DNA from 2 places in the Pseudoduganella sp. R-32 genome. Region 2 is predicted to be linked to the other one. Evidence: predicted binding sites of a transcription regulator. Region 2 holds the regulator's gene; the other holds the start of a gene.
The links. The regulator FliA, encoded in region 2, starts transcription of late flagellar genes. The targets are predictions, from matches to a motif close to CTAAAGTTTNNNNNNNNNNNGCCGNTA.
Positions count from the first base shown of each region.

Region 1: ACN9MU_RS10250 (flagellar protein FliT) is a predicted target of FliA. The motif match lies at 11,601-11,627, and genes of this name have one in related genera.

Region 1 is NZ_CP183987.1:2,238,014-2,253,779, reverse strand. Features, by position in the region: gene ACN9MU_RS10295 (beta/gamma crystallin-related protein) at 1-108, opposite strand, end outside; gene ACN9MU_RS10290 (MATE family efflux transporter) at 206-1,573, shown strand; gene ACN9MU_RS10285 (DPP IV N-terminal domain-containing protein) at 1,654-3,870, shown strand; gene ACN9MU_RS10280 (glutathione S-transferase family protein) at 4,508-5,170, shown strand; gene ACN9MU_RS10275 (hypothetical protein) at 5,326-7,452, shown strand; gene ACN9MU_RS10270 (CsbD family protein) at 7,504-7,710, opposite strand; gene ACN9MU_RS10265 (class I SAM-dependent methyltransferase) at 7,791-8,405, opposite strand; gene ACN9MU_RS10260 (M13 family metallopeptidase) at 8,415-10,460, opposite strand; gene ACN9MU_RS10255 (HDOD domain-containing protein) at 10,693-11,508, shown strand; gene ACN9MU_RS10250 (flagellar protein FliT) at 11,671-11,937, shown strand; gene ACN9MU_RS10245 (type IV pilus assembly protein FimV) at 12,269-13,477, opposite strand; gene fumC (class II fumarate hydratase) at 13,603-15,000, shown strand; gene ACN9MU_RS10235 (RNA-binding S4 domain-containing protein) at 15,054-15,284, shown strand; gene ACN9MU_RS10230 (DUF883 family protein) at 15,310-15,597, shown strand; gene ACN9MU_RS10225 (DUF692 family multinuclear iron-containing protein) at 15,577-15,766, opposite strand, start outside.
Region 2 is NZ_CP183987.1:5,554,908-5,570,673, reverse strand. Features, by position in the region: gene flhA (flagellar biosynthesis protein FlhA) at 1-35, shown strand, start outside; gene flhF (flagellar biosynthesis protein FlhF) at 305-1,648, shown strand; gene ACN9MU_RS25435 (MinD/ParA family ATP-binding protein) at 1,641-2,441, shown strand; gene ACN9MU_RS25430 (RNA polymerase sigma factor FliA) at 2,459-3,190, shown strand; gene ACN9MU_RS25425 (flagellar motor protein) at 3,172-3,918, shown strand; gene motD (flagellar motor protein MotD) at 3,920-4,681, shown strand; gene ACN9MU_RS25415 (hypothetical protein) at 4,788-6,353, opposite strand; gene ACN9MU_RS25410 (flagella synthesis protein FlgN) at 6,430-6,894, opposite strand; gene flgM (flagellar biosynthesis anti-sigma factor FlgM) at 6,901-7,224, opposite strand; gene flgA (flagellar basal body P-ring formation chaperone FlgA) at 7,320-8,006, opposite strand; gene flgB (flagellar basal body rod protein FlgB) at 8,135-8,554, shown strand; gene flgC (flagellar basal body rod protein FlgC) at 8,554-8,958, shown strand; gene ACN9MU_RS25385 (flagellar hook assembly protein FlgD) at 8,961-9,653, shown strand; gene ACN9MU_RS25380 (flagellar hook protein FlgE) at 9,678-11,219, shown strand; gene flgF (flagellar basal-body rod protein FlgF) at 11,240-11,983, shown strand; gene ACN9MU_RS25370 (EAL domain-containing protein) at 12,090-14,423, shown strand; gene ACN9MU_RS25365 (tetratricopeptide repeat protein) at 14,433-15,766, opposite strand, start outside.

The sequences.
Region 1 (15,766 bases), 3.3 Mb from region 2:
CTGGCCGCGAAAGTCTTCGCGCGAGAAGAGTTGCAGTTCACCGGCCGAAGCGGCCTGGCCAAGAAGGGAAGCGGCCAGCAGGATAGCGGCGGTCAAGGTATTCTTCATTACTAAATCTCCGATATTCAGGCATCCTAAGCGCTCTAACGCGGCGCAAAGGCCGTTAGACTACCCTACCTTGTAACAAATTCCTACTGTGCAACACATGCCGACGACAATTTCGACCGCTAATTTACGCAACGAAGCAACAGCATTATGGAAATTGGCCTGGCCGGTATTGATTGGGCAACTCGCCACGGTCGGCATGGCGGTGGCGGACGTGGCGATGACCGGCCACACCCGGGCTTCCGAGCTGGCTGCAGTGTCGACCGGCGCTGCGATCTGGTCGATCGTGCTGGTGACCGTGATGGGCACCATGATGGCCATGAATACGCTGGTGGCGCATGAAGTGGGCGCCGGCAATTACCAGCGCATCCCGCACCTGGTGCGCCAGGGCTTGTGGAAAGGCCTGGGCGTCGGCATTGTGGCCATGCTGCTGGCCAATCTCTGCACCCTGCTGTTCGACCACCTGCAACTGGCGCCGGAAGTCAACCAGCGCGCTTCGCTGTTCGTGCACATCATCAGTATCGGCCTGCCGCCGTTCGCCTGTTATCGCGCACTGTATGGCTACAGCGCCAGCATCAACCAGACCAAGCCCGTGATGGTGATTGCCCTGTTCGGGCTGGCCTTCAACGTGTTCGTGAACTGGCTGCTGATCTTCGGCCATTGGGGCTTGCCGGCCATGGGCGGCGTCGGTTGCGCGGTGTCGACCGGGATCTGCATGTGGCTGATGCTGGGCGCCATGCTGGCGTGGATGCGTATTTCGCGCGCCTATCGCGCCACCTATCCTTTCACGCATTGGGAGGGACCGCACTGGCCTGAAATCCGCAGCATGTTGCGGCTTGGCCTGCCGATCGGCGTGACCTACTTCGCCGAGGTGAGCGCCTTCGGCGCGGTGGCGCTGCTGGTGGCGCGCTTCGGCGTGATCGAACAGTCGGCGCACCAGATTGCGCTGAACTTCTCTTCGCTGGTGTTCATGGTGCCGCTTAGCCTTGGCATCGGCATGGTGACGCGCGTGGGCCAGGCGCTGGGCGAAGGCGATGCGCGCCGTGCCCGTTCGGCGTCATGGGTCGGGCTCGGCATGTCGCTGGCGTTTGCCGTGGTGTCGGCTGCGTTCATTGCCGCATTCCGCAATGAGATCGCGGCCGCCTACACCAGTGATGTCGCAGTCCAGCAGACGTGCGTCACCCTGCTGCTGTTTGCCGCGCTGTTCCAGTTGTCCGACGCGACGCAGGTGGCGGCGGCTTGCGCGATCCGCGGCTACAAGGTGACGCGCGGGCCGATGCTGATCCAGCTGCTGGCGTTCTGGGTGTTTGCGCTGCCGGTCGGCTGCCTGCTGGGCTTGTGGAAGGAAATGGCGGCAGCCGGATTCTGGATCGGGCTGGTGCTCGGCCTGACAATTGCTGCCATTTTGCTTACGGCCTACCTGCGCACACTGTCGAATTCCCGGGTGGCCGAAGGAAAAACGGCATAGGGCGTTGCATTCCGAATTTCAGCGGGGGCGGGTTCTGGTATTGTCTTGCGATTCGTAAGTAAACCATTCCGGGACAAACAATGCGCCTTATCCTCACCCTGGCAGCCCTGCTGGCTGCCGGTACCGCTTCCGCTGAACGCCTGACACTGGAGCGCCTGTACGCCGACCCGGCACTGTCCGGCCCTGGCGTGCGCGCCCTCAAGGTTTCACCGGATGGCGCCCGCGTCACCTTCCTGCGCGCCCGCGCGGACGACCAATACCAGATGGACCTGTGGGAATACAACATGAAGGACAAGACCACGCGCCGCCTGGTCGACTCCAAGGCCCTGGTCCCGGTCGAGAACTTGTCCGACGCTGAAAAAGCACTGCGCGAACGCGCCCGCACCGCGGCCCTGAAAGGCATTATCTCCTACAACTGGTCACCTGATGGCAAGCAGTTGCTGGTGCCGCTGGCCGGCAACCTGTACCTGGTCGACCTGTCCAAGCCGGACAGCGCGCGCCTGGTGGCTGCGGGCAGCGTCATCGATCCGAAGATTTCGCCGAAAGGCAAATACGTTTCCTTCGTGCGCAACCAGAACCTGTTCGTGATCGACCTGGCCACCGGCAAGGAGCGCCAGCTGACCACCGACGGCAAGGGCACCGTGCATAACGGCGAAGCAGAATTCGTGGCGCAGGAAGAAATGCACCAGTTCACCGGCTACTACTGGGCGCCGGACGATTCCGCCATTGCCTTCCGCTGGTACGACGAAGCGCAGGTGCCGGTGGCGCGCCGCTTCGAGATTTATGCCGACCGCACCGACGTAGTGGAGCAGCGCTACCCTGCCGCCGGCGACAAGAACGCCATCGTCGGCCTGAAGATCGTGTCGCCAAACGGCGGCGAAATCCGCAACGTGGACCTGGGTGCCAACAAGGATATCTACCTGGTGCGTGCCGACTGGAGCAAGGACTCCCGGTCGCTGTTCTTCCAGCGCCAGTCGCGCGACCAGAAGACGCTGGAGCTGATCGCAGTCGATGCGGCCACGCTGACACAGCGCCCTGTACTGACCGAAACCTCGAAAACCTGGACCACCATCAACGACGACCTGCGCTTCCTGGAAAGCGGCAAGGGCTTTATCTGGTCGTCCGAGCGCACTGGCCGCAATCACCTGTACTTCTACGGCATGGACGGCAAGCTGAAACACGCCATCTCCAAAGGCGAATGGGGCTTTGACGATGTGCTGGCAGTGGACGAGAAATCGGGCAAGGTCTTCGTCTCCTCCAACAAGGACGCAGTCTACGACAAGCAGGTCTATGAACTGAAGCTGGACGGCTCGACCGCCGACAAGCCAAAGCGCATCACCCAGGCTGACGGTTGGCATGACGCCTCCTTCTCCAAGCATGGCGAAGTGTTCGTGGATACCTGGTCCGATCCTGCCACCCCGCCCCAAGTCGCGATCCGCCGTCCGGACGGTGCGCTGGTGAGCTGGCTGGAAAAGAATGAAGTCAACGAGTCGCACCCCTACTTCAAGTACAAATCGGACCAGTTGCCGGTCGAATTCGGCAACATGAAGGCGAAGGATGGCCAGACCCTGTACTACTCGATGATCAAGCCGTACAAGTTCGACGCCAGCAAGAAGTACCCGGTCTACCTGTCCACCTACGGCGGCCCTCACTCGCAGCACGTGACCCGCAAATGGGACAGCCAGCAATTCGACCAGTACATGGCGCAGCAAGGCTATGTGGTCTTCCGCCTGGATAACCGCGGCTCCTCGCGCCGCGAGCGCGTGTTCACCGACGCCATCTACCGCAACCTGGGCAAGGTGGAAGTGGAAGACCAGCTGACCGGCATCGACTGGCTGGGCCAGCAGCCGTTCGTGGACGCCAAGCGCATCGGCGTGTACGGCTGGAGCTATGGCGGCTTCATGACCCTGCGCCTGCTGTCGCAAGGCTCGGACAAGATCGCAGCCGGCGTGTCCGGCGCACCGGTGACCGACTGGGGCCTGTACGACACCCACTACACCGAGCAGTTCATGGACCGCCCATCCGACAACGTGGAAGGCTACAAGCAATCGAACGTGTTCTATCACGTCGACGGGCTGAAGTCGAAGCTGCTGCTGATCCACGGCATGGCGGACGACAACGTCCTGTTCACCAACACCACCAAGATGATCGATGCGCTGGTGAACCGCGGCGTGCAGTTCGAGCTGATGACCTACCCGGGCGCCAAGCACGGCGTGTCGAACCGCCTGGCCAAGCGCCACGTGCAAACCTACATCGACGCCTTCTTCCGCAAGCACCTGAAGCCGGAATCGAACTAAGGCCCGGACCAAGCGCCCTGCCCTGAAGCCCGCCCGCGCAATCCGGCGGGCTTTTTCTTTGCTGCGCCTCAAGCCCGTGCCGATACTGCCGCGCTACGCTTATAAGATGGGCTGGTTCTCCATCAATATCATGCTACCGGTTTTCGCCCCGCTGGCATTGCTCTTCATCGCCGGCAAGATCTGCACGCCTATCGAACCATTTGCCTCGCGGGTGGTCTTGCATGCTCGCCGTCTTGGGAGCGCTAATCCCAGTAGCCGAACCGACAATCACGTTTAGATCGGTCGCCGCCTGTCTCCTTCACTACCGACTACTTTGCGTATCTACATTCACAATGATTATTGCCGCAGTTTTGCATTGCGTCGTTCTTTTTGCGCTCGGGCTCGCTTGCAAATAGCCATTCCCCTGCCAGACTGGGAGTACCCACGAAGGAAAAGATATGAAGCAAAGAATCACCGCATTTCTCAAAGACGAGCAACGAGCATCGAGAGTCATCCTTAACTGGATTGCAGGACTAAGCTTTACCTGCCTTTTGGGGTCACTGGCCGCGTTGATGTTAATGAAGTGAAGCGAGATGTCGATTTAAGAAAGTCTCATCCGTCGTAGTGGTACGATCCAACCACCACCGACGGAGTCCTCATGTCCCTGCAACTTTTCTACCATCCCCTTTCATCCTATTCCATGAAGGCGCTGATTGCGCTATATGAAAACGGCACGCCGTTCGAGTACCGCATGCTGTCGCCGGAACATCCTGAAAACTGCGCACAGTTTGCCGGACTGTGGCCGATCCAGAAATTCCCCATCCTACTGGACGGCGAGCGCATGGTGGTCGAGGCCAGCATCGTGATCGAACACCTGGCGCTTCACTATCCCGGGATGGTAAAGCTGCTCCCCACTGATCCGAAGGCGGCGCTGGAAGTACGCATGATGGACCGCTTCTTCGACAACCACATCGCCACGCCGCAGCAAAAACTGGTGGCCGACGTCCTGCGCCCCGAAGGCGAGCACGATGGCTACGGCACGGCCGAAGCGCGGCGCAAGCTCGATACGGCCTACGCGTGGCTGGACAACGTGATGGCACATCGCATCTGGGCAGCCGGCGAGGAATTCAGCATGGCCGATTGCGCAGCCGCCCCCTTCCTGTTGTATGCGCACTGGTCACATCCGATTCCTGCCCTGCATGAGCATGTGTTGGCCTATCTGGCGCGCCTGCGTGCGCGCCCCTCCTTCGCCCGGGCCTGGGCCGAGGCCAAGCCGTACCGCCATATGTTCCCGCTGGGCGTCCCGGCCGGCGAGGAATAAGCGCCGCAAACGGCGAAAACTGAGTAGGGCCATCACCGAAATCTGAGTGCCAGCACCAATTCGCATCAGGCCCATGCGCAATACATTGCTCGCTATGCCGCCCTGGAACCCAGGGTGGCAAATCCCCTGGATTGTCAACATTAGCGAGGTGTGCCATGGCTCAGTCCGCCGAAAAATCCATTACGTTCCACATCACCAGCGAGGAACGTCCCGACTTCAAACATCCCCTGGTGCTTTACCTGTTCGACACCCAACAGCAACTCAAGCAGCGCGTTGAAGTGAAGGAAGGCAAGGCGGAACTTGCGCTGCCACCGGGAGGACTGGGGCATATGCGCCTGTTCGTCGCACCGTTCAACGAGCGGCTCGACGCCAAGGCAACGCCGGCCAGGCTGGAACGCATGGGCGCCTATGAACCTGTGCTGCATGTCGAAGGCCGCCTGGAGAGCCTGATCGACATTCCAGGCTCCCTGATCGACATCTGGCCGTTCTGCTTCTGCCGTGTGCGCGGCCGCGTAGTGCGAAACGACGATAATCGCCCGATCTGCCATGCGCGAGTGCACATCTGCGAAGTGGACCGCATTCCGTTCTGGATCGATACGCTGCCCGATCATGACCTGTTCCACCTGCGCGACGATTTGCTGGCCATCCTGCGCTTCCCGCCCGTACCAGACCCCGATCCCGGTCCCCTGCGCTTGCCGTTACGCTTTGCACAACCGGCTCCTTCCAAGGCAGCACAGGCAATGAACGACATGGCGCTGCAGATGCCCGACATGCCGGCCGGCTTGCCGCGCATGCTGCGCAGCGCGTCGTCGACGCACCTGAGGGCGATGTTGCGTGAGAACTGGACCGTGCTGATTCCATGGTTCTGCTACTGGCCGCACTGGTGGCACCGGCTGCGCTGTGACGAGATGGCCGTCGTCGAAACCGACGGGAATGGCCACTTCGACGCCACCCTGATCATCCCCTGCCACGGCGACCAGCCCGACCTGTATTTCTGGGTTGAGTTCAATTTTGGCGCAGGCTACGAGACGGTCTACCGGCCCGCCATGGCTTGCCATACTTACTGGAATTACCATTGCGGCAGCGAGGTGACGATCCGTATCACCGACCCCAGGGTGCCATCGTGCGACCCGAACCTTGACCTGTCCGGCTGCCAGCTGATCTTCAACACCATCGGCTCCAATATCACGGTAAACCAGTTGCAAACCTCCGGCGCGGAAGGTACGACCCTGGGCGGAGCACCGCTTGGCGGCACCCTGGAAATGCGCGTCGACTTCAGCCGGACCACGCTGATCGCGATGGGGATTCCTTACTATCAATGGTCATATCGGCGCTTGACCGGGCCGAACGGCACATCAACCATTGTCGCTCCCGGTTCGGTTCCGCTGGGCGACTGGCGCGTGATGACACATGCCGTCTACCGCTATTACCGCGACGGCGACAGCTATCCATCCGAACCAATGGGTCCAGTGCCCGCTGTCGGCCCAAGTCCCGAAAACCTGTTCAGGATCCAGCCCGCAAATCCCCCGTCCACCTCAGGCTACTGGTACGAGATGTCGGAGCATATTGACAAGGCGACGGCCTACTTTGAAACCGATATCCTGCCCGGCGCGCCGCGAGCCGACGCAGTGCTGGCGGAAGACATGGCCGCCGGCCTGTATGAAGTGAAGCTGGAACTGTTTGACTCATCCGGCGCGAGGGTCGTGGACTGGGATGCCCGGCATATCGATTTGCGCGTCATGGATCAACCGGCCGGAGCACCCGTCCTGACCACCAGCAGCGCACCAGAGTACAACAGGGTGCGCGAAGCAGGACAGACCTGCGCCTTCCGCATGGTACTGCGCGTCGACAACAACCGCTGCGCGGCGGATATCCTGCCAGTGGACGGGGGAGTCTCGGCAGACCCGGAATGCGGTTTCCACCTGTACGCCGGCCCGGACAGCCAGGCGCACGTGTCATTCCTGGCCCGGCATCCGAACCACTTTGCCACGTTCACGTTCCAGACAACTCGGGCGGCGACATCAATCAGCAGCGGGGCCGCGGACACGACCGGCAGAAGTGGCGACCCTGCGGGGACCCATGGCTTTACCCAAGGCGCGGATTTCGTCTACGGGAAAGACGTCACGGTGTCGGACATCCTGGGCGAATGCGACAACGCGGCATTTTCGGAAGCGCTGTCGGTCCAGGCTTGGGCAGTCAACGGCTACGGGCAGATTTATACCTATGACGCCCACGACCACGCCGCATTCGCGCTCGCCAAGCCCTGCCCTACCTGTAGCTGATTAGCACAGCAAGGCCGGGCTCCGGGAGGGCCGGCCTTGCCGTGTGTTCACTTATTGACGGTTGCCGCGGTCGATCAGCTCGTCCGTGGCATCGTCGATGGCTTCACGCAGGTCGCCGCGCTGTTTCTGCAGCTTGCCTTCAACCTGCTTGGCGACGCCCTTCACCTGTTGTTTCGAGCTGCCGACCAGTTCGCCGGTTTCTTCCTGGATCTTGCCGCCGATTTCCTTGGCTTTGCCCTTCACTTGGTCCTTGTTCATGATGCGCTCCTCATTAAAAAAGTGAGACGAGCAAATGATACGAATCGGCATCGAGACCCACTGTACGCAAGCTAACAGAACTAGGCTTTACGCCAGACTGAAGCCAGCCATGGCTGCTGTTCGCGCGGCAAGCCTGCCGGGCGGTAATAGTGGGTGATGGGCTCGAAGCCGGCTGCGGTGACGACTTCAAACCAGGTCTCGAAATCGTAGTAACAGCCATAACGAGGACCGTTCCATCCTTCCTCATTGTGACCGCGAGGGTTGGAGCTGAACAGCACGCCGCGCGGTTTCAGCGCTGCATGCAGGCGCTTCAGCACATCGGGCAGCACGGCACTGGGAACGTGGAACAGGGAGGCGTTGGCAAAGATGCCGTCAAACGACACGGGCGGCAGGTCCAGCGCGACGAAATCCTGGTGCAGGACTGTGCATCCGCTCCAGTTCTGCGCCATTTCCACGAAATGGGCTGAGCCGTCGAGGCCGACCGGCTCATGTCCAAGCGCCTTGAAGGTGCGCAGGTCGCGGCCAGGGCCGCAACCCAGGTCGAGGATGCGGAACGGAGGCGTTCCTTCAATCGCATCGAGCAGCGCCGCAATGTTCTGGCTTACGTCGTGGTCGCGCGTGCCTTCGAGGAAGGCTTGCGCGTTGCGCTCGTAGTGTTCCAGCGTGCGGCGGGTGATCTGCTCGATGTCGTCCATCCTCCTACTTTACCAGACGCGCACGCGCTGTTCAGGCGCCAGGTACAGCTTCTGGCCAGGCTTCACGTCGTAGGCCTGGTACCAGGCGTCCAGGTTGCGCACGGTGTAGGTGCGCCACTTGGCCGGCGAGTGGCCGTCGGTCATGACCTGGTTGCGCAGCGAGGCGTCGCGGGCCTTGTTGGCCCAGCTTGCGGCGTAGCCGTTGAAGAAGTCACGGTCCTGCGCCGGGGTGGCTTTGCCGCCCAGCGAAACGTGGTAGGCGTCCAGGGCTGCAGCCAGGCCCGCCAGGTCGGCCAGGTTTTCGCTCAGGGTCAGGGTGCCGTTCAACTTCAGGTCCGGGAAGGCTTCATAGGCGTCGTACTGTGCCACCAGCTTGGCGGCTGCCTGCTTGAAGTGCTCGCCGTCTTCCTTGGTCCACCAGTCGCGCAGGCGGCCCTTGGAGTCGAACTGGGCGCCCTGGTCGTCGAAGCTGTGGCTGATCTCATGGCCGATCACGGCGCCGATCGCGCCATAGTTCAGCGCATCGCTGGCCTTCATGTCGAAGAATGGCGGCTGCAGGATGGCGGCGGGGAAGTTCAGCGCATTCTGCATCGGCATGTTCACGGCGTTCACCACGTGCGGCGGCATGCACCATTCGGTTGGGTCAACCTTCTTGCCCAGTTTCGCCAGCTGCTGCTTGTAGTGGAACTGCTCGGCGCGCAGGGCGTTGCCCATGGCGTCGTCAGCCTTGATTTCCAGGCCTTCGTAGGAAGTCCATTTGTCCGGATAGCCCACGCCAACGTACAGGGTGCGCAGTTTTTCCTGCGCTTCCTTCTTGGTGGCAGGCGCCATCCAGTCCAGCGCATCGACGCGCTTGCGGAAGGAGTCGACGATATTGGCCACCATGGTTTGCAGGCGCGCCTTGGCTTCAGCCGGGAAGTAGCGTTCGACGTACATCTTGCCGGCGGCATCCGGCACCGCGTTATTGACTGCGCTCAGGCCGCGTTTCCAGCGCGGCGACAGTTGCGGCGTGCCGTTCATGGTGCGGCCGTAGAATTCAAAGCGCTGGTCGACGAAGGCTTTCGGCAGGAAGCCGCCGAAGTGGTTCACGGTGTGGAAGGCCAGGAAGTCCTTCCAGGCTTGCAGCGGCATCTCATTCACGAGGGCGGCGCTACCGGTAATTGCGGTCGGGTGATAGACAATGAACTTGTTCTGCTTGCCCAGGCCGGCGGCGCGGAAGAAGGCGCGCCAGTCCATGCCTGGCGCCTTGGCGGCGAAGTCGCGCATGGTCCAGGTGTTGTTGGCTTTCTGGATGTCGGCCGAATCCTCGCGGCTGCCGTGGGCCTGGGCCAGCTTGCGCTCCAGCTCATACACGCGCGCGGCACGGGTTTCCGGCTCGCTATAGCCGGCCAGCTTCAGCATGGCGGCGATGTGGGCCTGGTAGGCGGTGCGCAGCTGGTGCATGCGCTGGTTGTCGTCCAGGTAGTAGGCACGGTCCGGCATGCCCAGGCCGCCCTGCAGGATGTATGGAGTGTAGTGCTTCGGGTCGGTCAGGCCCTGTGCGATCCAGATGCCGAACAGGTTCTCGGTGTAGAAATTAGTGGAGTTCAGCGGATCCACGTCGGCGCGGATGGAGGTAGCCAGGGCGCGAACCAGCGCGGCCTTGTCCTTGATGGCGTCGATCTTTTCCAGTTCCGGCTTGAGCGATTTCAGGCCATGCGCTTCAATTGCCGCTTCGTCCATGAAGCTGCGGTAGAAGTCCGTCACGCGGCGGGTGTCGCCGGTTGGCGACTTGGCGGCGGTTTCGTCGATCAGCTTGACGATGCGCTCGTTGGTCGCATCGCCCAGCGCCGAACCGGCGCCCCAGCTGCCTTTGTCGGCCGGGATCTGGGTCTTGGCCAGCCATTCGGCGTTCACATGGCCAAAGAAATCGTCGCCCGGCAGCGGGACGGCGTCTTGCGTTTGCGCGGCCGGGGCTGCCTGTTGGGCAATCGCCGGGGCCAATCCAAAGGTGGCTCCACAGAAGGCCAGGGTAAGGGCCAGCTTGAGCGGCGTAACGCGGTTGGATGCTTGCATTTTTTGTATCCCTATCTAGTTATAAGTGGCGGAATGAGCCAGGCTGCACTCTAACTGCAACGCAAGCGTGACATCGCCCCGTTGCGACAGACTGCAAATTTCGGGGATCAAATGCAGAAAGCTGGGAATGCTGTGCAGCGCGGCCAACGAATGTTAAAAACTTGCTGCACTCCCCTCTGGAATCGCTATATAGTTTCACCCACAGCAACGCCGAATTTAGAGGAGATTTTTCATGAAGCTCGAAGCACTGTTCCAGAATCCAACTGCGTTGCCAACCGCCCCGAAGGTTGTTGACGAATTGATCAGCAGCTTCGACAAGGCCAGCGTCTCCACCGAGGAAATTGCAAAGAAGCTGTCGGCCGACCCCGTGCTGAGCGCCAAACTGCTGCGCCTGGCGAATTCCGCCTACTACCATGTGTCGCGTTCGATTGGCACCGTTGAAGATGCCATCCTGATGCTGGGCTTTGTCACCGTGCGCACGCTGGTGATCAGCTCCGGCCTGGTGAGCGGCTTCAAGACCGTTCCCGGCATGGATTTGCGCCAGTTCTGGCGCTACAGCCTGCGCACCGCCGTGGGCGCCAAGTTCATCGCCAAGGCTTGCAAGCAAAACACCGACCTCGCCTTCACCATTGGCATGATGCATGCGATCGGCCAGCTGGTAATCCATGCCGGCATGTCCGAGCAAGCGCAGGCACTCGACAAAGTGGCAAGCCCGCTGGACGAGCGCCGCCTGGAAATTGAAAAGAACGCGCTGGGCTACACCTATGCCGACGTGGGCGCCGAACTGGCCAACCGCTGGAAATTCCCGCCAACCTTTGGCGAGACCATTGCCGCCATCCCTAATCCCGGCGAGAACGAACTGGCTGCAGTGATTCACCTGGCGGCCTGGCGTGCCCGCGTCGACGAGAACAAACTGTCCCCGGACGCAATCGCGGCCTGCTACCCGACCGAAGTTGCCGAAAGCCTGGGCCTGGAAGAGAACGCGCTGATTGACCAGATGCCATCGCTGGACGAGCTGAGCGCCGGCCTGGATGAGTTGATCAGCTAATCGATTTCGCTTGATGTCTGCCGTTGTGACCCTTGGGATGGGGGCGCAACGGCATTTTTTTGGAATTTTCTCAAATATTTTTCAAAAAGACCCTAAAGTTCCTTCCGAGCCTGACGTTAATCCTGACATGCGGTACTCCGCGCACAGAATCCAAGGCTCAAAATGTCCTCGACCCAAATTCTCGCTACCTACGAAAAAATTGCCGGTTTGACCAGCCAGATGGTGGGCGCCGCGCAAGCCAGCGACTGGGATTCGCTCGACAGCATGGAAAACCAGTGCGCTGCGGCTTCGGTAGCCCTGATGGGCGGTGCCGCTCCCCTGCAGGGTGACGCCCGCAAGCGCAAGATCGAACTGCTGAAGCAGATCATGGCCAACGACCGCACCATCCGCGAAGTGACCGATCCTTGGCAGAGTCGCCTGAACGGCTAAGTCGGCCTGCCCCTCAATAAAAGCGCCTCCGGGCGCTTTTTTGTTTTAAAGGGACGTACCCTTTAAAACAAAAGGCGCCCGCTTGGGGCGCCCTGGAATTCGGAGGGGCGAGCACCAGGTATCTCCTGGCGTCGCCTCAGCGCCGGTTGCACCCGGCGTTCATATCGCCTCAGTCGGCTATGAACTGCTTCCAGACGGGGTCGTTTCTTCAACGTCGCTCTGCGGTTCGCGTCACGCTATCGGTGGTGACTGCGGCAGAACCCGGTCCGTGTGAGCCCAGTATAACGCAGGTAAAAAAATCTTGTCCAGCACTGGAATGCAACGGTAGTTACTAGTGTGCAGCAACCTCCACTGCGTCCTCCAGCGTTGGCACGTCATCCTCCGCGCTCCCTTTCTTGCGGAAGGATTGCCAGATCTTCAGCGGGCCTTTCGCCTGGCGCTTGCGCAGGAAGTAGATCAGGCCGCCGAGCGCCGCCAACCCCGCCAGCACACCACCGGCGATCATGGCCAGCCGGCTGCGCGGGTTGGCCGCGAGATCTGCTGCAACGCCGGGCTTGACAGGAGTGGCGCCCGGCTTGGCTGGCGTCGCGCCTGGCTTGTTCGGGGCAACGGCTGGCTTGGCAGGCGCGGCTTCGGGTTTCAACTCGACTGTTCGCGCAGGCGCAGCGGCAGCAGGCGCCACCATGGCGGTTTGCAGGCGATGCACCTTGCCTTCGATATCGGCCAGCTTGCTTGTCATGGCTTCACATTGACGGAGCTGGGCTTCCACCTGCTGCGCAGGGGCGCAAGACTGTGCGGGCGCGGAAGCCGCCGGCGCAGCGGGAACGGCTGTGGGCAGCTGTGCCGGTTTGGAGGTTGGCTGGCGGACAGGCGCCGTCGTCCCGGACCCAAGGCCTGGCCCCGCCTTCGGGCCGGTGACCAGTGCAGCTTGCGGCGCAGGGTTGGCACTTCGCTCCTGTGCCTTCGCCAAGGCGACCTGCTGGCGGTGGGCAAAGGCACGCTGGGCGGCTTCATTCAATCCCGCCTCGCCGTTGTCTCCCGATGTGGGAGGGGCTGCGGCCGGCTTGCTTGCTGCAACGGCCATAGGCAGCGGCTCCGCCGCCGGCATCGCGGCCACAGCCGCAGCGCGCTGGCCCGAAGGTTCCGGCGTCAGCCAGAGCGAAGCGGCTCGGATGATCTGCCGCCCTCCACTATTCAACTCCAGGAAAAGATGCAAGGCCTCGGCATTCACTGGCTGCAGCGTGGTCAGGTGCAGGAAGCGCTTGTTGTCGCGCTTGGCAATCGAGATATACAGGCCGCCCAGCGCAGGCGGCATGTCCACATTGGCGCCCTTGAACACGTCCGGATTGGCGAGCCGAGCCTGGATGTCGGCCAGGTCGGCCGCAGTCAGGTCGACCAATTCGATGTCCGCCGAAAGCTGCTGGCCAATGTGGGAATTGACCTTTATTTCGCCCAGCTCGGCCGCCCGCAGCGAACCGCACAGGGCAGCAGCGCAGATCGGCAGCGCAAAGGCGCGAATGATCAATCGTTTGCTTAACATGGAGGACAGGCCTATTACTTCAATGTACTCATTAACGGCAGAATATCCCGATTTTGTAGGCCTCGGCAGAGTAAGCAGCATTGGCGTTAGAATCCAGTCATCACTTTCCAACGAGGGAGCCGTACATGAACAGCAGAACCGAGCGCGACAGCTTTGGCCCGATTGAAGTTCCAGCCAGCCAGTTGTGGGGTGCGCAGACCCAGCGCTCGCTCGAGCACTTCCGCATTTCCAGCGAACGCATGCCGGCCGAACTGATCGCCGCCCTCGCCAGCGTGAAGCGCGCGGCGGCCAAGGTGAACGTCGACCTCGGGGTGCTCGATAGCGTCAAAGCCAAGGCCATCATGGAGGCCGCCGATGAAGTCCTGGATGGGAAGCATCCGGGCGAGTTCCCGCTGGCCGTGTGGCAAACCGGCTCGGGCACCCAGTCCAATATGAATATGAACGAGATGCTGGCCAACCGCGGCTCCGAGCTGATGGGAGGCGAGCGCGGCGAAGGGCGCAAGCTGCACCCGAACGATGACGTCAACAAGGGGCAGTCGTCGAACGACATCTTCCCCACCGCAATGCATGTGGCGGCGGCGCAGGCAGTCGCGAACAATGTGCTGCCAGCCCTGCGCCAGCTGCGCGCCACCTTGCAGGCGAAGGCGCAGGCGTTCGAGGGCATCGTCAAGATCGGCCGCACGCACCTGCAGGATGCAACACCGCTCACCCTTGGCCAGGAGTTTTCCGGCTACGTCGCCCAACTGGACTATGCGGAGAGAGCCATCGAAGCCACCCTCCCCGCCGTGCTGGAACTGGCAGCCGGCGGCACCGCGGTGGGCACGGGACTGAATTCGCACCCCGAGTACGCCAGCCGTATCGCAGCCGAACTGGCGAGCCGCCTGAAACTCCCCTTCCGCACCGCCGACAACAAGTTCGCCGCACTGGCCGGGCATGACGCCCTGGTATCGGCTCACGGCGCGCTGAAAACCCTGGCCACGGCACTCATGAAGCTGGCCAATGACGTGCGCTGGATGGCTTCCGGCCCGCGCTCCGGCCTCGGTGAAATCAGCATCCCCGAGAATGAGCCGGGCAGCTCGATCATGCCGGGCAAGGTCAACCCCACCCAAAGCGAAGCACTGACCATGCTGTGCTGCCAGGTGTTCGGCAACGACGTGGCCATTACCGTTGGCGGCTCGTCCGGCAATTTCGAGCTGAACGTCTTCAAGCCGCTGATCGCCCACAACTTCCTGCAAAGCGCCCGCCTGCTGGCCGATGGCATGCGCAGCTTCGACGAGCATTGCGCACACGGTATCGAGCCGAACCTGGGCCGCATCGAAGAACTGATGGAACGGTCGCTGATGCTGGTCACCGCCCTGGCCCCGCACATCGGTTATGATCGCGCCGCGCAAATCGCGAAGAAGGCGCAGCACGAGGGCACGACCTTGAAAGAAGCCGCACTGGCCCTTGGTTTTGTGAACGAAAGCCAGTTCAACGAGTGGATTGTTCCACTGGAGATGACCAAGCCAGGCGGCAAGGGTTAATGCCAGGTGGGAATACAACACCTCCGCGCCAACCCAACAGAAAGAGGATTAAAATGCAGAAAGTAGATTTCGAATTGACAGGCGAGTACATCGAGCTGAACCAGCTCCTGAAAGTGGTCGGCCTGTGCGACAGCGGCGGCGCCGGCAAGCAGATCGTGGCTAGCGGCGACGTCAAGGTCGACGGCAAACAGGAGTTGCGCAAGACGGCGAAGATCCGGGCGGGCCAGAAGGTGCGCCTGGGCGACGTGCAGATCGACGTTCATGCCGAGGGCAGTGCGGCCTGATTGATCCGCGCGGAGGGTTAGCTCCATGGATGGTCCCGACGAGAAGCAAGTGCAGTCCCAGGAACAACTGATCGGCGACCTGCGGCAGGTCATCGAGAATGCCGAGGAGCTGCTCAAGAATACCGATCATTACACCAGCGTGCTGTACCAGTCGGCGCGCGCCAAGCTCGCCCAGGCTTTGCTGGCCGCCAACGAGGAACTGGAACGGTGTGAAGACGCGCAGCTCCTGCGCATGATCGAGGCGACCCACCGCGCCAACCTGCTGCACCGGGACTTGTCCGGCGAAGACAAGTTAATGCGGGCGTTTAACTAGGATTTGCTGCTGCAGCCATTGCTGGAGGCTGGCGGCAACGTCGAAGTTCTCATCCAGCGCAAAGGCGGCGTCGAGCGCGTCGCCGAATGCCTTCCCTTCTTTTAATGCCTGCAGCGCTGCGTATTGCGGCACTTGCAGCAGCGTGACCTGGGCTGTCCATTCGGGGCGG
Region 2 (15,766 bases):
CGATTCGGGTGACTTCGCTGGTGGGTGCGCAGTAAACCGGTAAACCAGGGTCTGACCCGCAGGGTCAGACCCTGTCTGCGGCGCGGCCAACGGGGTTGGTTGTGCGCCGTTGATCTTCGTCAAAAGTCAAAAGCTTCGAACCCACACCTGTCGGCCGTCGAACAGACAGGGTCTGACCCTGCGGGTCAGACCCAGGTTTACCGGGTTTTGAATTAAGCCGCATTTCCCAAGCTATTCCACCGATTGTTACCTCCACGCATCGTCAATAATCTGACCATGTGCGAATCTGTCGGAGTAGCAGGAAATGAACGTTAAAAAATTTACCGCCCCAACATCTCGTGAAGCGCTGCGCAAGGTGCGCGAAGCGCTCGGCCCGGATGCGGTGATCCTGTCCAACCGCGCCGTCGACGGCGCGGTGGAAATCCTGGCCCTGGGCGGCGACGATGCCGCCGCGCTGGCCCCGCACTCCCCGGATTCCCCCATGGCCGCACCGGCGCCGCAACTGGACCTGGCGCCGGCCCTGGTTTCCCAGCCGGCAGCGCCAGTGGTGCGCGCCACCGCACGCCCGGCGCCAGCCGCCCCGCGTGCAGCGGCCCGCCCGATCGCACCGGTAGCGGCTGCGCCAGCCGTGGACATGGACCGCATTTCCTCCCTGGTCGCCGAAGCCGTCGCCAGCGCCAAAGCCAGCGCCGCCGCCGAGATGACCAGCATGATGAGCGAGCTGCGCGCCATGCGCGGCATGATGGAAACCCAGCTCAACGAACTGGCCTTCGCCAACACCCAGCAGCGCGAGCCGCACAAAACCGTGGTGTTGCGCGAACTGCTGGCAGCCGGCTTCTCCGCCAGCCTGGCGCGCTACCTGACCGACAAGCTGCCCGCCACCCGCGACGGCGCCGAGGCCCTGCAGTGGATGCGCACCGTCCTGGCGCGCAACATCAACGCCATGAACAACGAAGACGCGCTGCTGGAAAAGGGCGGCGTGTTCGCCCTGGTCGGCCCGACCGGCGTCGGCAAGACCACCACCACCGCCAAGCTGGCCGCGCGCTGCGTGATGCGCCACGGCCCGGAAAAGCTGGCCCTGATCACCACCGACGCCTATCGTATCGGCGCCCACGAACAACTGCGCATCTACGGCAAGATCCTGGGCGTGATGGTGCACTCGGTGAAGGACGAAGCGGACCTGCGCATCGCCCTGAACGAGCTGCGCAACAAGCACACGGTGCTGATTGATACTGTTGGTGTCAGCCAGCGTGACCAGATGGTGGCCGAACAGGTCGCCATGCTGCAGGGCGTCGGCACCGACGTGCAGCGCATCCTGTGCATGAACGCTACTTCGACCCAGGAAACCTTGTCCGAAGTAGTCCGCGCCTACCAGGGCAGCGGCCTGGCCGGTGCCATCATCACCAAGCTGGACGAAGCCGCCTCGATCGGCTCCGCCCTGGACGTGGTGATTCGCCACAAGCTGCGCCTGTTCTACATGTCCAACGGCCAGCGCGTGCCGGAAGACCTGCACCTGGCCGACCCGGCAGCGCTGGTAGGGCGCGCTTTCGGTGGCCAGTCCGCCCCGAAATACGGCGATGCCGAACTGCCGCTGCTGGTAGCCGGCGCCGTCCATGACCCAATGCTGCGCGAGGTACGCTTTGGCTAATTTCGACTTCGACCAGGCCGAAGGCCTGCGCCGGATGCTGGCCGGTCCCCGGCCACGCATCATCACCTTCCTGTCGGCCACGCCGCAGGACGACAAGGGCGCCATGCTGGTGAACCTGGGCGCCTCGCTGTCGCAGGCCGGCAACGACGTGCTGCTGGTCGATGCCTGCGCCAGCGCCCACGGCGTGGTGTCCCGCCTTGGGCTGGACCACGGTGCCAGCCTGCTCGACGTGGCGCGCCAGCGCTGCGGCTTGAACCAGGTGTTGCATGCTGCACCGCAAGGCTTCAATGTGGTGTCGATGACGCGCGGCGAAGCGCGCCGCGGCCCGGACGAAGGGCGCCGCCTGGCCAAGGCCTTCGGCGTGCTGGCCAGCCAGGCCGGCATCGTGCTGGTGGACGGCGAGTTCGACGGCGAAGCCTTCCCGGTACCCTTGATGGCCAGTTCCGAGATCGTGGTACAGGTGTCGAATAGCGCCACTTCGATCAAGAATGCTTATATGATGATCAAGCGGCTCAACCATGAACTGGGCCGCCGGCCGTTCGGCATCCTGGTCACCGGCGCTTCGGAGGCCGAAGCAAGGGTGGTTTACGATAATATGGCACATGCGGCAAGCCGTTACCTGGCAGTCAACCTTGTTTCCATGGGTTCTGTGCCGGCTGACGAATACCTGCAGCGTGCAGCCCGCCTGGGTCGTGCGGTGGTGGACGCCTTCCCATTGGCCGGGGCTTCAGTGGCCTTCCGCCAGCTGGCAGGGCGTTTTGCGATGGGGAGCTGCAACCATTTTAGAGCCTGAAAAGAATTAGAACCTTTATGTACACGGTCAAAGGGAAGGTGGACAAGGATTCCTTGCTGACGACGCACATGCCGTTGGTCAAGCGCCTGGCCCACCATATGAAGGCAAAATTGCCGCCCAGTGTGGAAGTGGATGACCTGGTACAGGCCGGCATGATCGGCTTGCTTGACGCTATTAATCGATATGAAGAAACCCACGGCGCCCAGTTCGAGACCTACGCGGTGATGCGTATCCGTGGCGCCATGCTCGATGAATTGCGCTCTTCCGACTGGATGCCGCGCTCGATGCGGCAGGACATGCGGAAGATTGAAAACGCCATGGCCACGCTGCAGCAGCGCCTGGGCCGCCCGCCGACCGAGTCGGAAGTGGCGAAATCGCTCAAATTGTCGCTGGCCGATTACCAGGAAATGCTGTCCGAAGGCGGCGGCCACCAACTGGTGTACTACGAAGATTTTCACGAGGAAGACGGCAACGACAGCTTCCTCGACCGCTATGCCCATGATGAAGATGCCGATCCGCTGCGCGCGCTGCTCGACACCGACTTCCGCCAGGCTGTGATCGATGCGATTGAAGCGCTACCCCCACGTGAGAAAATGCTGATGGGCCTTTACTACGAGGAAGAGCTGAACCTGAAGGAGATCGGCGCGGTGATGGGCGTGTCCGAGTCCCGGGTATCGCAATTGCACACACAAGCCGTGGCGCGCCTGCGTGCCTCGCTCAGGGAGCAGGCATGGACTGGTCCAGCGTAGCCGGCGTCTTGCTGGCGCTGGCCGGCATCATCGTCGGCCAGGGGCTGGAAGGCGGCAAGGTGACTTCCTTGCTGCAGCCGGCTGCCTTCGCGATTGTTGTGATTGGCACGTTCGGCGCCGTCATGCTGCAAACCACCCGGCCAACCCTGCGCCGCGGGCTGACCATGCTGCGCTGGGTGTTCAAGCCTCCACCAGACAATCGCGCCCAGTTGGCGCGCGACATCAACAACTGGAGCATGCTGGCCCGCCGCGACGGGCTGCTGGCGCTGGAGCGCCCCATGCTCGGCGCCAAGGACAAGTTTGTCGCCAAGGGCTTGCGCATGATCGTCGACGGCATCAACCCCGACAAGATGCGCCAGTTGCTGGACATGGAAATCACCGCTTTCGAAACGGCCGAACGCCAGGCGGTGCGCATCTGGGAATCGGCGGCCGGCTACTCGCCGACCATCGGCATCCTGGGCGCTGTGCTGGGCCTGATCCATGTGATGGAAAACCTGACCGACCCGAGCAGGCTCGGTTCCGGCATTGCCGTGGCCTTCGTGTCGACCATTTACGGCGTCGGCCTGGCCAACCTGTTCTTTTACCCGATTGCCAACAAGCTGAAGACCATCGTCACGCGCCAGGTCTACCTGCAGGAGCTGACGGCGTCGGTGTTCTACGATATCGCCACCGGCGATTTCACGCGCGTCATCGATGAACGGATCGCGACCCTGATGCGGGAGCCGTGACATGCAATACCGCCGCGCACGCCGCAAGTTCGACGACGATCCTGAGAACCATGAGCGCTGGCTGATTTCCTACGCCGACTTCATCACGCTGCTGTTTGCCTTCTTTGTCGTGATGTACGCGGTCTCCTCGATCAATACCGGCAAGTACAAGGTGTTTTCCGATGCGCTGGGCGATGCGTTTGGCGGCGCCGGCGCTGCGCCGCCGACCAATACCGAAGTCCAGAGTCTGCCGATTCCGAATCCGGCTTCGCGCAAGCGCAATGAGGCGATCAAGAAGGAGAAGGAGCAGATGACGCGCCTGGCCAAGGACCTGGCCAGCACCCTGGCGCCCCTCGTCAAGGAGGGCAAGGTGCGGGTGACCCAGAATAGCCGCGGGGTGAGCGTGGAAATCAATGCTTCGGTGCTGTTCAGGGCTGGCGATGCGAGCCTGACCGAGGAATCGCGCGAGGCGCTGACGGCTGTGGCGACGCTGCTCAAGGACGACCCGCATAATGTGCAGGTAGAGGGGCATACCGATAATGTCCCGATCAGGAATGCGATCTTTCCGTCGAACTGGGAGTTGTCTGCGGTGCGGGCGGGCAGCGTGGTCAGGCTGTTTATCGAGTCGGGGATTGCTGCTTCACGCATGACGGCGGTGGGGCATGCGGACAACCAGCCGGTGGCGTCGAATGACAACCCGGAATCGCGGGCGCGCAATCGGCGGGTGGCGGTGACGATCCTGTCCGGGATTCCGGATCCTGCTACTGAAATTCCAAGCCCTTAAACCCTTAAACCGGTAAACCGGGGTCAGACCCATAGGGTCAGACCCCAGTACGCGGCGGTCGCTGGCTGGGGTACGACCCTGCGGGTCGTACCCCGGTTTGCCGGTTTTACGCGCGCAGCCGCTCCGGATGCGGCACCTGCTGCCGCAGCTTTTGCCTGCGCCGCCAGTGCCACGCAGTCCCGATCGCCGCCACCAGCAACACCAGCGCCGCCATCGGCCAGGCCGACGTCTGCAAATTCTTCCTGGCTTGCTCGTCCATCAACTCCTCAGGAAACGGCCTTGGCTCCGTCGGCACCACCTGCCATTTGCTGCGATCCTCCGGCGCACGCGCCATGAATTCATCGATCGAATACGCCGGCGCCGAACCAAACGCCCGGCTGGAAGGCACCTGCGGAATCCGCACCAGCATCACAGCCTCCACATCCGACTGCAACTGCTGTTCGAAGCCGCTCAACTGGCGTCCAGCCTGCCCGCCCAGCACGTTCAGCAAATCCTTGCCCAGCGCATCGAATGCCACCGCCGGGTGCAAGCGGGTCTGCTCCTCGGTGAAATAGCTGTAGGCCTTCTTGCCGCTGGCAATGCTCATCTCCTTCGCCGCCATATACGCAAAGGCGCCAACGGCTTTCAGGCGATTGGTCGGCCCTTGCAGCGGCCATTGCCAGCCCAGCTTGCGCAGCACGTCGACATTGATCCCCGTGCAGTTGGCAGCCGCATGCTGGTAGCTGAAATGATGGGCATAGAAATCGCGGAACACCTGGTTCACGTTGGCCTGGTAAGCCTGCGCCGTGCGCGGATCCTTCAGCACGGCCACCAGCATGTACGACGGCCGGTAGTACTGCTGGCCGCTGTTCAGGTCCATCAGGTAGTTATCCATCGGCAGTGCCGACGCCACGATGCCTTTTTCGCTGTACGAATCCAGGCCGTAGAAGTTATTCACCAGCCAGTCGGACCACTCGCCTTGCGGCCCCAGCCGGCCGGTGGCGATGGCGAAATGGCCGCCGTAAGCTTCGTCGTCGTCGCCCTGGGCGCCGCTCAGCATCATGGCCAGCACCGGCTTGCCGGACAGGTCGGCCGGCGTGGCGCCGGGGCGCTGCCACACCTTGCGCACCGTGTACTCGCCGCGCGCGCCGCCCTCGGCATGCCGTACGAAGCCCTGCAGGTCGTCGGCGCCGGACAGCGGCTGCACCGGCAGCTTGCCGGCATCGATCACATAGTCGCGCGGCCAGATCGTGCGCGCCACGAACTGCTGCCCGGCCTCATCCCATTGGCCGCGCACGCGCACCTCGCGCTGACGGAAGAAGGCTTCCGAGCTCGCGTTGAAATAGGAGCGGTTGGTGGCGATCTTTGGCGCGAGGCGGAAGTTGAGCGTGGTCCCATCGGCCGTATGCAGCGCTTTGCCGTCAAAGCGCGCCTGCGGCACCAGTTGCGGCGAACCGAGCCAGACCAGGCCCGGCGCATCCTTGGCACTGGCGGGCGGCAGGGCGATCAGCTCGTCCTGGAAATACCACAAGGCCTGTTTCTGGCCGCAGTCCTTGCAGCGGCCATTGGCCAGTTGATAATTGTCGGCAGGCTGCAAGCCGAACTGTTCCCCGCCAAGGGCGGAGTGAACGGAGGCAGCATCAGCTTGGGCGGTCGTGGCCGCCAGAATAATTCCTGAGAGAAATGTACGCATGCGCCCATTATGCAGAAGGTTGCATAAAAAGTCACACATTTCGAAAGTTCCGGCGCCGTGCCGGTTGCGCAAAGGCCTAGCCGGCGATGAAGCCGCGGCGCGTCGTGCCGGTGGTCGTCATGCCGCTCGGGCCGTAGACCGTGGTCTGCTGCGGGCGCAAGGCCTGCAGCGCGCCCTGGGTGTGGCCCAGGTGCTTGTTGATCAGTACGCCGTTCAGGCGGTTCAGTTCCTTTGCCGCCCGAGTCTGGTCCAGCAACTGCTGCCACAGGATATTGGCGGCATCGTCATGCTGGGCTTCCAGCCAGGACTCCATGCCCAGTTCCATCGCTGGATAACCGGCGTCGGCCAGGGCGCGGTGGCGCGCGGTGGCCAGGGTGGCCATTTCATTGACCAGGGCCGACTTGTGCGGGGTCAGCGAGGTCAGGTGGTCGATGTCGGCCGCTACCAGGTCTTGCTGTTCCTGTTTCAGGACTTCCAGCAATTCCGTGATCTTGCTTAACTCAGCCTGCAGGCTGTGTTTGGGGGAGACTGCGGCCATCATGCTTCCTTAGCGTTGCTTACGCGCGTGCAGCAGGTCGCGGACCGTGTCCAGCAAACCGTCTGCCACTTTTTCCGAATTGACCTGGAACTGGCCGTCAGCAATTGCCATCTTGATGCGTTCGACTTTCTTGGTGTCGAACACGGCATTGCTGGCTGCTGCGCCACTGGCCGCCATTGCCTGTCCTTGCGGGGACAGGCGCACATTGTCGGTACTTGCCTGTGGTGCGGTGGAAGTCGCTGCGGCAGTCCTGTCCGCGCTGCGCGCGTTGCCGGACGTCGCGGGCGAACTCGGCAAGCCCGGCGTGTTCTTCAATGTATCGTTGATCTTCACAGCATTATCCTCGTCTGGTTGGAGTACTTTACCCCGGCATACGAGTCTATTACGGCAACCTGCGGCCAAACTTTAGCTGGCATCGTGAAACTTGTTCAAAAAGCTACTTCGACCAGTCCGCCCAGGCGGGCAATCCCGCTGATTTGCTGGCCATTGCCGGTGCGAACTGCCACTACCTGCCCCTCGGCCGCCGAACCGGCCGCCTTGCCTTCGGCCGAAACCGAGAAGCCGTTGCCGCGGGTGACCAGCTTGACCAGCTGGCCCTGCAGGATCACCGGCTTCGCCTTCACCATGTCCACCCGGACCGGGGTGCCGGCCGAAATCGACATGCTGCTGGACTTGCCGACCAGTTGCGCCTTGTCGGTGGCAATGCCGGGCGGCAGGGCGGTCAATTCGCCTTGCATCATCGCCAACTGTCCATCCTCGATGGACTGGCCCTGCACCAGCGGCACGGCTGCGGCCACGTAACTGCCCAACACGGATACCTGAGACTGAATATATACCGTCCACGGCGAAGGCGCCGCACAACGCACGCCCACGGTGGTCTTGCCCCAAGCGCGCGCGCCTGGCATCAGGAAGGCTTCCGGCGCAGGGCAGGGCGCCAGGTTCAGGCGCGGGTCCACCGCACCGATGTTGACGGTGACCTTGCCGGGCAGGCCGGCGGTCTGTACTTGCAGGAATTGCTCGGCGACCTGGCGCAGGGCCGTCGGCTCCATGCGGGCCGGGGCGGCCTGGACCACGCTGGCGGCCAACAAGCTTGCAATGATGAGGATTTGTTTCATGCTGCCCATCTTAGCCCTCGCGCGACAGCCGCAAGCCGCGAATAGGGGCAAAAACCCCGCCTTTCTCTTCCGATCAAGCAAGCACATTGCTCCGTATCATCGAACCTGTCATCAAGCGGAGAAGTGCCATGTTAGGCAAACTCGACAACTACCTGCTGTTCAACGAAACCGCCCTCAGCCTGCGCGAGAAGCGCCAGGCCGTGCTGGCGTCGAACATCGCCAATGCCGACACGCCAAACTACAAGGCGCGCGACATCGACTTTTCCGCCAACCTGCAGGAAGCCATGCAGCGGGCGGCCACGCCGCAGCCGCTGAATACGACTGCCAACAAGCATTTCCCGCGCCCGCCGCAAGACGGCAGCACCCTGCCGGACGGCACGCCGCTGCTGTATCGCCACCCGGCGCAGGGCGCGGTGGACGGCAATACCGTCGACATGGATGTCGAACGTAACAACTTTGCCGACAATGCCTTGCGCTACGAAGCCGGCGTGACCTTTATTAATTCGCAGATCAAAGGCCTGCTGGCCGCGATCCAGGGAGGCCAGTAATGTCCTTGTTCAGCATCTTCAATGTTTCCGGTTCTGCCATGAGCGCCCAGGCGCAGCGCCTGAACGTGGTGGCCTCCAACCTGGCCAACGCCGACAGCGCCACCTCGGCCAGCGGCGAAGCCTACCGCGCCAAGCAGGTCGTGTTCGAAGCCACCCCGACCGCCAATGGCGCCGCCACCAGCGTGAAGGTCAGCCAGGTGGTGGAAGACCCGTCGCCGCTCAAGCAAGTCTACGACCCCAAGCATCCGCTGGCGGACGAGAAGGGCTATGTGACGATGCCAAACGTGAACGTGGTCGACGAGATGGTCAATATGCTGTCGGCCTCGCGCTCCTACCAGACCAATGTGGAAACCATGAATGCAGCCAAGACCATGCTGCTGAAAACCCTGACGATCGGACAGTAACCATGGCCATCACCAACACCCCCGTCACTGGCGGCGGCGCGCCGTCGCAAGCCCTGCTCAACGCAGTCAACACGCGCGGCACTACCGGCTCGGACAAAAGCGTCTCGGCCGACCAGGACAAATTCATGACGCTGCTGATCACGCAGCTGAAGAACCAGGATCCGCTGAATCCACTGGACAACGCCCAAGTGACCAGCCAGCTGGCGCAACTGCAGACCGTCACCGGCATCAACAAGCTGAACGAGACGATCGAATCATTGAAGAAAGATTACGCCAATTCGGCTTCGCTGCAGGCGACCAACCTGATCAACCACGGCGTGCTCGCGGCCGGCAAGAACCTGCAACTGGTGTCGGGCAAGGGCCTGTTCGGTGTCGAGCTGAAGAACGCCGTCGACTCGCTGCAGATCGACATCAAGAATGCCGCCGGCAAGGTGGTGCACACGCAGACCCTGCAGGCGGTCGATGCCGGCGTGCTGCCACTAGGCTGGGACGGCAAGCTGGAAGACGGCACCACCGCCGCGGACGGCATGTACACCGTCAGCGTCAGCGGCACCCTGGGCGGCAAGGCGGCCGAAGGCGTGCAGGCGCTGACCTTCGGCACCGTGGCCAGCGTGTCCACCGGCGCCGGCGGCACCAAGCTCAATGTTCCAGCCATCGGTCAACTGACCATGGACGATATCAAGCAAGTTTTGTAAGCCCAACCTGATAGGGGAAATACCATGTTTCAACAAGGTCTCAGCGGCCTGAACGCCGCAGGCAAGTCGCTCGACGTGATCGGCAACAATATCGCCAACGCGAGCACGGTGGGCTTCAAAAGTTCGCAGGCGCAGTTTGCCGACCTGTATGCCAACTCGCTGAACGGCGTGGCGGGCAACAACCCGGGTATCGGCGTGAGCATTTCGCGCATCGCGCAACAATTCACGCAGGGCAATATCGAGACCACCAACAACCCGCTGGACGTTTCCATCAACGGCGGCGGCTTCTTCCGCACCGTGGCGCCCAGCGGCGAAGTGCAGTATTCGCGCAACGGCCAGTTCCTGCTCGATAAGAACGGCATCATCACCAACGCCCAGGGCAACGCCATCACCGGCTACCTGGCCAACCAGCAAGGTGTGATCCTGGCAGGCGCGCCGGTGCCGATCAAGATCGATACGGCCGACCTGACCCCGGTCGAGACCACCGAAGCGAACTTCAAGATCAACCTGTCGTCCACCTCGCCGGTACCGACCAAGGTGCCGTTCGACGCCACCGATCCGCTGACCTACACCAAGCAGACCGTGATGGATGTGTTCGACAGCCTGGGCAATGCCCACACCATGTCGGTGTTCTACGTGAACAAGGGCAGCGGCGTATGGGATGTGTACGCCGGTAGCGATGGCGTGCAGGTCGACTCCAAGGCGATCGCGCAAGCCGTGCTGACCGACCCGGCTTCGCTGGCGGCGCGCGCCGCCTACAACACCGCGGCGGCGGCGGGCAATGCCGCCGGCATGCTGGCGGCCCAGCAAGCGTATTCCGCTGCTGCCGGTGCGGCCATGACCGCTGCCGCGACGGCAGCGGGCGCTACGCCGGCCCAACTGGCGAGGCTGGCGGCGGTGTACACGCCGCCGACCGACGTTGGCGCCGTCCCGGGCAATACGCCCGACATCATTGACCAGAAACTGGCGGCGGCAATTACGGTCCCAGCGGTCAAGGCCGGCACCCTGGCTTTCGACACCAACGGCCAGTTGAGCGCAGCGCGCATGGCGCTGCTGACGCCGCCTCAGACCTTGCCGTTCTCGATCGACCTGCCGATTTTCCCGGACAACGGCGCCGACCTGACGATGACGATTACCACCAACTTCGTCGGCACCACGCAGTACGGCTCGCCGACCAGCGAGAAGGAATCGACGCAGAACGGCTACTCCTCGGGCAGCCTGCAGCGCTTCTCGACCGATGCCAGCGGCACCATCATCGGCCAGTACAGCAACGGCAAGTCGCGGCCGCTGGCGCAATTCGTGCTGGCCAACTTCGCCAGCCCGGACGGCCTGATCCCGCTCGGTAACAACGTGTGGGCGGAAAGCTCGGCCTCCGGTGCACCGCAGGTCGGCACGCCGGGCGAGGGCAACCTGGGCCAGTTGCGCTCCTCCTCGGTCGAATCGTCCAACGTGGACCTGACCAAGGAACTGGTCGACATGATCACCGCGCAGCGCGTCTACCAGGCCAATGCGCAGACCATCAAGACCCAGGACTCGGTGCTGCAAACCCTGGTCAACCTGCGTTAATCGGATAAAGCGAGCAAGCGATGGACCGCCTTGTCTACACCGCCGCCACCGGCGCGCGCCATATCCTGGAGCAGCAGGCCACCACGTCGAACAACCTGGCCAACGCCACCACGACCGGCTTCCGCGCCCAGCTCGATTCCTTCCGTGCCGTGCCGGTGGTGGCGGAAGGTTTGCCGACCCGTACCTTCGTGGTCGACAACACGGTCGGCTCGGATTTCCGCGCCGGCGCGATGCAGACCACGGGGCGGGCGCTGGACGTGGCCCTGCGCGGCGACGGCTTCATTGCCGTGCAATCGACCGACGGCTCCGAAGCCTATACCCGCAACGGCAGCCTGAAGGTCAGTGAAAACGGCATGCTGCAAACGGCGGCCGGGCTCACGCTGGTGGGCGAAAACGGCCCGATCGCCATTCCGCCCGACGCCCAGGTGGCCATTGCCGCCGACGGCACCGTGTCGGCCATCGACACCACCCAGACCCAGCCCGGCCCATCGAATGTGCTGGGCCGCATCAAGCTGGTCAATCCGGACGTCAAAGGCCTGGTGCGCGGCGACGACGGCCTGTTCCGCCAGCAAAGCGGCCTGCCGGCCGATCCCGACCAGAACGTGCGCCTGGCCGACGGCACGCTGGAGGGCAGCAACGTCAACCCGATCGACGCCATGGTCAATATGATCACCCTGGCACGTTCTTTCGAAACGCAAATGAGTTTGCTGAAAAACGCGGAAAACAATGCTGCCAAGGCCACGCAAATCTTGGCGTTGAATTAATATTGCATTAATGTTGTTGCTTTGAGGCAACGAATCACGCCTGCGCCATTGCGCACTGCGCCGGGATTCCCCATCATGGGACCTTTCATCTCAGCAGTACAAGGTTATGGCTCGTCCCGAGGAACGTTACGCCACTGTGGTCCTGCCGTTTGTGCTGGCCGTGGCAGCGCTCACCCTGGTGGCCGTGTTCAGCCTGTCGATTGCCGCCACGCTGCGCGCCTACGTCGGCGGCGAAAGTCATTGGTCCAAAGGGCAGAAGGCCGCCATCGCCTCGCTGCAGCGCTATCTCGTTACCGCTGACGAACAGGATTACGCCCAATTCCAGTCCGAACTGGCCGTGCCGCTATCGGACATGCGCGCGCGGCGCGAGATGGACCAGGAACAGATGGACTGGGAAGTGGTGCGCGAAGGCTTCCTGGGCGGCCGTAATGCCGAAGAAGACGTGCGCGGCATGGTCTGGCTGTACCGTAATTTCAAGGATATCTACCTGATGGCGCGCGCCATCACCTACTGGGAACATAGCGACGAGCACCTGTTGCGCCTGCGTGAACTGGGCGAGCGCGTGCACGGGATGCCGCCGGCTGCACGCCGAGCACCGGTGGTGCTGCTGGAAATCCAGGAAATCGACCGCCGTCTGACTCCGCTTGCCATCGGCTTTGCCGCCGCCATCAACGATGCCGCGCGCCAGGTCTCGACGGCCTTGCTGGCCGTGCTGTTGCTGGCAGCGGCCGTGCTGGCCTGGAGCGGCAACAGCTACCTGCGCCGTTCCTTTGCCCGCCGCGAACGCCTGCTGCAGCAACTGCGCCAAAGCGAGGCGGAAGCCTTCGCCGAGAAAGAGCTGGTGCAGGTGACCCTGGGTTCGATTGCCGACGCCGTCATCACGACCGACCGCGAGCAACGCGTCAGCTACAGCAACCGCAATGCCGAACAGATGCTGGGCATGCCAGGCGCCGACATGCTCGGCCGCCCGCTGGATCAAGTGTGCCGGCTGGAAGGCGAGGGCGGAGCGCTGCACCTGCTGGCGGCCGACGGCACGCTGCTGCCAGTCGACCGCTCGGTGGCGCCGATCCACGCGCCGGACGGCGCTGCCATCGGCCAGGTCATCGTGCTGCACGACGCCAGCGAAGCGCGCCGGCACGCCGCGCAATTGAGCTACCAGGCCACGCACGACGAGCTGACCGACATCCTTAACCGGCGCGAATTCGAACGGCGCCTGCGCGAACTGCTGGCGGCTTTACGGCAGGGCAGCGGCGGCGAGCATGCCGTACTGTACCTCGACCTGGACCGCTTCAAGATCATCAACGACACCAGCGGCCACGCAGCCGGCGACGAATTGATCAAGCAAGTCAGCCAGCTCCTGCAAGCCACGCTGCGCGAACGCGATATCGTCGGCCGCCTGGGCGGCGACGAATTCGGCATCATGCTGACCCAGTGCAGCCACGAGGACGCCTTGCGCGTCGCGGAAAAAGTGCGCAAGGCCGTGGTCGACCTGCATTTCGCCTGGGGCGTGCGCAGCTACCGCATTGGCGTCAGCATCGGCCTGGTGCTGCTCGATAGCCGCAGCAGCAGCCTGAAGGAAGTGATGAAAGCAGCCGATGCCGCCTGCTACATGGCGAAAGAAAAAGGCCGCAACCGCATCCACCTGTACAGCGACGACGATGCCGAACTGTCCGTGCGCCAGACTGAGATGGAAGCCGTGTCGCGCATCCGCGCCGCGCTGGAAAACGACCGCTTCTGCCTGCACCTGCAGACGATCGCCCCGCTGCGCGGCGGCCGCGCCCATGCCGAAGTACTGGTGCGCATGCTGGACGAGCAGGGCGGCCTGGTGCCGCCAATGGCCTTCATCCCGGCCGCGGAACGTTACGACCTGATGCCGCTGCTTGATCGCTGGGTCATCCGCCACGCCTTCGAAGCGCTGGCGCAGCAAGCTGCCGGTACGAGCTGGGCCATCAACCTGTCCGGCGCCTCGGTGTGCGACGAGGGTTTGCTGGAATTCGTGCTGGAGCAGCAGCGCAGGACCGGCGTGGCGCTGGAGGACGTGTGCTTTGAAATCACGGAAACGGTGGCGGTGGCCAACCTGGCGCAGGCGGCAACGCTGATCCAGGACCTGCAGGCACAGGGCGCCCGCTTCGCGCTCGACGACTTTGGCGCCGGCATGTCCTCCTTCGCCTACCTGAAACACCTGCCTGTCGATTACGTAAAGATCGATGGCAGCTTCATTAAAGGCATCCTGCACAGCCCAACCGAGCGTGCCATGGTCGAATCGATCAACCAGATCGCGCACGTGATGGGCAAGCAGACCATTGCCGAATTCGTCGAGGACGACGCAGTGCTGGCCTGCCTGCGCGCGATGGGTGTCGATTTTGCCCAGGGATATGGTGTAGGGCGGCCCGAGCCCCTGCAGGCAGCCCGGCAGGCGGACAAGGAAGCTGCGCTCTGACCCTGGCGCTTACATCAGCTGTATGCCCCACCAATATTGCATGACCTTCGCCATCTCCTGCGACATCGCGTAAAGCTGCAGTTTCCCGCTCTCGTTTCTCGTAAAAACAAGCGCAGGGAATTTTCTGCGCACCAGGCTTCCGTGTGCGGGCAACGCCGCTTGCGAGAACGCCTGGAGTGCGCCGCGGTCGGCCGGATCGAGATCCACATACCAAAGCTCCACCGTATTTCCGTCTTCAGTGAAGCTGCCGCCGTATCCCACCGGGCACGATTTCCCCTTGATCTTCTCAAACATGGATCCCAGCGGCGACACCACGCCCCTGGGCGATGGCTGGATGAAGTCGGCCAGCAACGCCTCGCCTTTTGCCCCAGCCGCGATGGTTCCCGCAAATGCAGTACGCAAGGTGTTGAGTGCGGCAGTTTGGCCAATAAGCGAAGGCTCGACTGCACTCACGTCATCAATAGCCTTCCGCAGGCGTGCCTGGAAGTCGGCAAACTCCGCCAGGGCTTTCGGCCGGTCGAAATTCGGCTGGACAAAGTCGGACGAGGTACAAATTGCCTGCCGCAGGTCACGCGGCAGCTCCGCCCCCGGCCGCCATTGTGCTGCCGTGGCATTCAGGCGAGCGAGTCGTTCGGGCGCAAGCTCCCGTTCCAGCTTGTCCAATGCCTCCGCGTCGCGTTCATTTCCGGCCAAGCGCTGCTGCGAGACTTTCAGCAGGAGGCCCGCCAGTTCCGGGTCATAGGGCAAGCCCTTGTTCTGCAGGCTCAATTCGGCCAGGATACTGGCAGCGATGGGATTTCCTCTGTCGGCCATTGGCCAGAGCTGCTCGGCAGCCTTCAAATACCATTGCTTGCTGCTGGCGGCGTTGCGTTTGACGCCTTCCAGGCCGCGCCGGTATGTGTTTGCCAGTTGAAGCTGGGCCTGTATGTGCCCGGATTCCGCAGATTTTTCAAGAAGGGCAAGTGCCTGCTGCTGCGAGGGAGCCGATATGGAAGGCAAAGCGCGGGCGGCTCCTTCATTCCGTTTGATGTTTGCCTCCCATGCTGCCACCTGCTTTGCGCTTGGCGTCGAACCGGAACTGTTTTGCTTGTGGGCCGCTACCAGCTGCTTCTGCGCACCGATGTGGCCACCATCGGCTGCAAGGATATAGAGCTTCTGCGCGCGCTCGTCATCCCGTTCGAGGTCGCCGCCATACTCGTGTGCCCGCGCCGCCATGAACTGCCTGGCTGGCGCGGGCAAGTCAGCTGCCTGTTGGTACTCAAGCAGGGCGCTGATATAGCGATTCTCCTGATCGGTGAGCGCGAAGCCTGCTTGTGCCAAGGAAGCCAGTGGCAGCGAGTAAA